DNA from 2 places in the Vibrio sp. SCSIO 43136 genome. Region 1 is predicted to be linked to the other one. Evidence: riboswitches for the same ligand, from Rfam matches in the RefSeq annotation. Region 1 holds a riboswitch; the other holds the start of a gene.
The links. A riboswitch is a leader RNA that binds a small molecule or an ion and turns the genes downstream of it on or off. The one in region 1 is predicted to bind lysine.

Region 2: another riboswitch for lysine. It lies ahead of lysC (lysine-sensitive aspartokinase 3); the one in region 1 lies ahead of J4N39_RS09565 (Na+/H+ antiporter NhaC family protein).

Annotation. Positions count from the first base shown of each region.
Region 1 covers NZ_CP071848.1:2,028,918-2,032,089, reverse strand. The annotation lists gene J4N39_RS09575 (inosine/guanosine kinase) at 1-831, shown strand, start outside; gene J4N39_RS09570 (H-NS family histone-like protein) at 887-1,294, opposite strand; lysine riboswitch at 1,599-1,783, shown strand; gene J4N39_RS09565 (Na+/H+ antiporter NhaC family protein) at 1,878-3,172, shown strand, end outside.
Region 2 covers NZ_CP071848.1:2,836,290-2,839,461, reverse strand. The annotation lists gene metH (methionine synthase) at 1-177, shown strand, start outside; gene lysC (lysine-sensitive aspartokinase 3) at 237-1,586, opposite strand; lysine riboswitch at 1,721-1,889, opposite strand; gene J4N39_RS13295 (pyridoxal-phosphate-dependent aminotransferase family protein) at 2,037-3,155, shown strand.

The sequences.
Region 1 (3,172 bases):
GATGGCGAACGTACATTTGCGATTAGTGAAGGGCAAATGAACCAACTGGCCCCAGAAAGCATTCCTGAAGCTATTTTTGAGAACGCTTCTGCATTGGTCCTGACTTCGTATTTGGTGCGCTGTAAGAACGGCGATCCTATGCCAGACGCCACAATGAAAGCGATAGAATACGCCAAGAAGTATGATGTGCCAGTGGTGTTAACCCTAGGCACTAAATTTGTTATTCAGGATGATCCAGAGTACTGGCGTGATTTCTTGGCACAACATGTTTCAGTGGTTGCTATGAATGAAGATGAAGCTGAAGCATTGACCGGGGAAAGTGATCCTTTGCTAGCAGCCGACAAGACACTGGAGTGGGTTGATCTGGTATTGTGTACTGCAGGACCAGTTGGTCTATATATGGCTGGTTATACGGAAGAGAGCAAAAAACGCCAAACATCTTTGCCACTTCTACCAGGTGCAATCGCCGAATTTAATCAGTACGAATTCAGTCGTCCAGTGAAACGTTCATTGGCAGAAAACCCGATTAAAGTCTACTCGCATATTGCCCCTTACATGGGCGGCCCAGAGAAGATTAAGAACACTAATGGTGCTGGAGACGCTGCGTTGTCAGCATTGCTGCATGATATGGCGGCGAATCGTTACCACAAAGATAATGTGCCAAACTCAAGTAAACACCAATTGTCTTTCTTAACTTACTCATCTTTTTCACAAGTATGTAAATATTCTAACCGAGCAAGTTATGAAGTTTTGGTTCAGCATTCACCACGATTGTCTCGCGGTTTACCAGAGCGAGAAGATAGCTTAGAAGAAGCCTACTGGGAACGTTAAAATAAAAAAGAGCGCATTTTATGCGCTCTTTTTATATTTCTATTAGTAACTAAGCTTATTTGATAAGGAAGCTATCTAGTTCTACACCTTTATCTAGCTCTGCTTGGATTGCAGAAGGCGTGCGGCCTTGTCCAGTCCAAGTCTTACGTTCACCGTCTACTGTGTATTCGTATTTAGCAGGACGTGGTTCACGTTTCTTTTTCGCTTTAGTTTTATCACTACCAGACATAGCAGCAATTAGATCTTCAAGGTCGATACCTTCTTTTGCAATTAGCTCGGCATATTCAGCTAATTTAGCTTCTTTTTCTGCTTGAGCTGCGCGCTCTGCTTCAGCAGCTTCACGACGCTCTTCAACTACGATAGATAGTTTCTCGTGCATTTCTTCGAGGGTGTCGAAAGATAGCTCACGTGCAAAAGCACGTAGACTACGGATATTCAGTAAAGTCTTGGTAATATCAGACATGACAATTCCTATTTAATTATTCTTTATTGCATTTAAATGATAACAGTGAATATCAATATTACAATGGGGAGAAAAGTAAATATTTAATTAATTACATTTCAGTCGTTTTTAATTAATAAATACTTACAATTATAGAGTCTAGCATACTTTAAAAGTTCAGTATGCAGCTAAAGTAGTAGTACTAAAGTCAGTTTCGGAACTTGACGCTAGTTGATGCTAGATTGAGTGAAATTTTATGTTGCAAAAGTGGATAGGATCAGTAGTATGTCGGATTCCTGATTTGGTGAGGTGTATTATATCTCCTCGCCAACGTAGAGGTGCAATGACTATGAGTCTATGCTTTTAGGGTGATGCCTGAGAGAAGCATTAAAAGGAGTCATTGCCGAAGTGTCAGCAGCCCCATCAGGGCCTGGCGCTGGGGTTATATCCGAAAGGAATAACACTGCCATAGTCTATTATGTTGTTAAACTATGGAGCGCTACTGTAGGGTTGGGTGAAGTGTTCGCTTCCCTTTCGCTTGTTCAACATGCCTTATTTGGCAGTCTGCAGTAGATCTCTAACCAAACATTGGTTTTTGAAGATCATGAATTTAATTGATTACACCTCATCCTCTTTATCGCTATTGCCACCACTTATTGCGTTAGGTTTAGCGATTGTTACGCGTCGTGTCCTTATCTCTTTAGGTGTAGGTATCGCCCTTGGCGCTGTATTACTCAACGATTATTCTTTAACTCAGTCAGTAAGTTATATTACTACGACTGTCACCGGCCTAGTAATTGAAGACGGTGGTATCAATAGTTGGAATATGAGTATCGTTGCATTCTTAATTTTGTTAGGAATGACCACTGCATTATTAACTCTTTCAGGCGGTACTCGCGCTTTTGCTGAGTGGGCACAAAAAAGAGTTAAATCTAAACGTGGTTCTAAATTACTCGCAGCTTTCTTGGGCGTGTTCATCTTTGTCGATGATTACTTTAATAGTTTAGCCGTGGGTGCTATTTCTCGCCCTGTTACCGATCGCTTTTATGTATCGCGTGCAAAACTTGCGTATGTACTCGATTCAACAGCGGCTCCTATGTGTGTATTAATGCCAGCATCTAGCTGGGGTGCATATATCATGACCATCATTGGTGGCATATTAGTGACCCATGGCATGACGGAATATTCTGCGCTCGGTGCATATCTACGTATTGTCCCGATGAACTTCTACGCCGTATTTGCGCTATTAATGGTGTTTGCAGTGGCGTGGTTCCAACTTGACGTTGGCTTAATGCGTAAGCGTGAAATTGAAGCTTCACAAGGTCGTGGTTTTGGCGGCGACAACGATTCTGCCGAAGCGCACGAAATAAATGAAGAGCTAGACATTGTCGAAAGTGAGTTTGGTAAAGTCTCTGATTTGGTTTTACCGATCCTAGTACTGATTGTCGCAACTATCGCTTCAATGGTATTTACTGGCGGCCAATCTTTAGCTGAAGCTGAAAAACCATTCTCGCTACTAGGGGCTTTTGAAAACACTGATGTTGGTTTGTCGCTTTGTTATGGTGGTCTAGCAGGTCTTGTGGCCGCTCTAATAACGGTAGTTCGTCAGAAACTTGCTTTTGCAGACATTGCCACCACGATGTGGATTGGTGCGAAATCGATGTTTGGCGCAATTCTGATCCTATTCTTTGCATGGTCTATCGGCTCGGTTATCGGTGATATGAATACTGGTGCTTACCTATCTTCACAAGTGCAAGGCAATATTGGTCCGCACTGGCTACCTGTTATCTTATTCCTACTGTCAGGTTTAATGGCATTCTCGACGGGTACGTCTTGGGGTACTTTTGGCATTATGCTGCCAATCGCTGGTGACATGGCTGGTGCAACCGATCTGGCGTT
Region 2 (3,172 bases), 810 kb from region 1:
ACATCAAGTTATGCAATGTGGCCGGGAGCATCAGTCTCTGGTTGGTACTTCTCTCATCCAGATTCTCGTTATTTTGCGATCGCTCAGATCCAGCAAGATCAGGCAGACGATTACGCCCAGCGTAAAGGTTGGTCTGAACAAGATGTTGAGAAGTGGTTAGCGCCTAATATGAATTAGTCGGTGGCGAATAAAAAAAGCGAGCTTGAATGGCTCGCTTTTTTGTTTTTTTAAATCGATTACTCAAACAGTTCCTGGTGCAGTGCTTGAACTGCTCCTTTGGCTTCGGATTCATGCATCAGGAAGCAAAGGTTATGTTGGCTTGCACCGTAGCAGATCATGCGCAAGTTGACGTCTTCAAGGGTACTGAATACTTGCTTAGCATAACCACGGCTATTGCTCATGTTGTTACCGATCAGCGCAACAAGGCTCAAGCCATGTTCTACTTCAACACTGCACATTTGCTCTAGCTCTTCACGAGCACCTTCTGGCAATTGAGGTGGGCCTCCAGCAGTATTGGTTTGATCCAATGTCAGCGACACACTCACTTCAGAGGTGGTGATGAGGTCAACAGAGACTTTATGCTTGGCTAGGATCTTAAATGCCTCAGCTAAGAAACCGTAGGCATGGAACATGTTTAGGCTGCGCAAAGTAACCATGGTTTGATTGCCACGCAGCGCCAGTGCTCTAAACAGCGGAGCAGTTTCCACTTCCTGGCGGATCCAAGTTCCACCTTGTTCTGGGGCTTTGGAAGAGCCGACAAAAACAGGGATTTGGTGGCGAAGTGCTGGCATCAAAGTCGATGGATGCAGGATCTTAGCACCAAAGTTTGCCATTTCAGACGCTTCACTAAAGCTGATTTCTGGGATAGGCGTGGCCTTAGGCGCCACTCGTGGATCGGTGGTGTAAATTCCTGGTACATCCGTCCATATCTCAAGGCCGCTTGCTTTCACCGCTTCGGCAATCAGTGCCGCACTATAGTCACTGCCACCTCGACCTAAAGTGGTAGTATTACCATCAGCATCACTACCAATAAAGCCTTGGGTAACCACGACCTGCTCTTCGCATAGTGGTACTAGCTTTTCTTCAGCGAGCTTAGAGATTTCTTCAAGCTGTGGCTCTGCCGAACCAAAGGTTCCATCGGTTCTTAATACCTCTCGGATGTCGAAGCGAGTTGCTGCGACTCCACGTTCACGTAGGATCTGCGCAAGAATATAGGTCGACATCAGCTCCCCACAAGCAACCAAATGATCGGTGAGTTTGTCACTGGTTTGAAACGACGCGGCTTCAGCAACTGTCGCTACCGTGTCGAGGATCTGCTTAACTTGGCTGGCAGTCTCTTTAGCATCCTCAAGACGAGAAAGAACTCGATTATGGATTTCAGCCAGCTGAGCAAGCAGCTCATGGCGGCGATCGCTATCCGCTTCACCATTAGCGAGTTCAACCAATATATTGGTTACACCAGAACATGCACTACTTACAATTAGACGGGTTAGTGGATTGGCTTCGATAATAGCGGCACAACGGCTCATAGCGTCAAAATCAGCGACACTGGTACCACCAAACTTGGCGACATTAAAACGACTCACGATGGGATCTCCCAAAAATTCCTAAAATAACAATCGATGACAAAAGTAGTTGTCATCCAACATCCGATGTGAAGAGAGAGAAAGGTAAGAGAAGTGATCTTTAGTTATTGTTTTTACGACAATAGATATCTATGACTCTTAGAAGTTCTCCGCATAAGGCGACAGTTGTTAGGATTCAGCCTAAACAACCGACAAGTTAGCTTCACGACGAAAACTTGCCTCGGCACTACTCCCCCTTAAGCAACAACATCAGCTCGTGACGCCGCTATTGCTCTACCTGGGTAGTGCTCCTCTTCTGCTCACCATTGAACGTTTTTCAGCCGATAAAGTCAATCGGTAGTTAGAGCTAGAATTCACTTTTTAAGCCTTTCACTCGACCTAAGTGCAATTGTGCGGTAAAAGTAATCAAGTTACTCTGAAACATACTATTAACAATAAGAGAGCTCTCCAATGACGATTACTAGCTTTAACCCCCCAAGACGAACCTTAATGGGCCCGGGACCTTCAGACATTTACCCTCATGTGTTGCATGCGCTGAGTCGCCCAACCGTAGGTCACCTAGACCCTCTGTTTATTCAAATGATGGATGAGCTTAAGTCACTGCTTAAGTATGCTTTTCAAACTGAAAATGAGTTCACTATCGCGCTGTCTGCACCGGGAAGTGCGGGGATGGAAGCCTGCTTTGTGAATCTTGTTGAACCGGGCGATAAGGTGATTGTTTGTCGCAATGGTGTGTTCGGTGAGCGCATGCGTGAAAATGTGCTTCGCTGTGGCGGTGAAGCGATCGTTATTGACGATGAGTGGGGAGCACCTGTTTCCCTCGATAAAGTTGAGCAAGCCTTTGCGGATCACCCTGATGCTAAGGTGCTGGCATTTGTTCACGCTGAGACTTCTACAGGGGCGCTGTCAGATGCTCAGCAATTAGCACAAGTTGCTCAGCAATATGAAGCTTTGACCATCGTTGATACGGTGACGTCTTTAGGTGGTGTGCCGCTTAAAGTTGATGAGTGGGGTTTGGATGCTGTTTATTCTGGTAGTCAGAAGTGTTTGTCCTGCGTTCCGGGGCTCGCCCCACTAACGTTCTCAGCCAAAGCGGTGGAGAAAATTCAGTCACGAAAGACGTTAGTTCAGAGCTGGTTCCTCGACCAGAGCTTGGTGCTGGGCTATTGGAGTGGAGAAGGTAAACGCAGTTACCACCATACAGCACCAGTAAACAGTCTGTATGCGTTACATGAAGCCTTGTTGCAACTTAAAACCGAAGGTTTAGAGAACGCTTGGCAACGCCATCAAGCAATGCATCAAACACTTAAACAAGGCTTGCTTGAGCTTGGGTTTCAATTTGTTGTAGATGAGCCGTATCGCTTACCGCAGCTTAATGCAGTTTATCTACCAGAAGGGGTTGATGATGCAGCAGTGCGAAATCATCTGTTGCAGCACTATAACCTAGAAATTGGCGCAGGATTGGGCGCACTTGCAGGAAAGGCATGGCGAATTGGCCTGATGGGTTATGGAGCAAGGCCAGAGAATGTTGCTTTGTGTCTCAGTGCTTTAAAGTCAGCACTAAAATAATGAACAAGGGAGAGCAA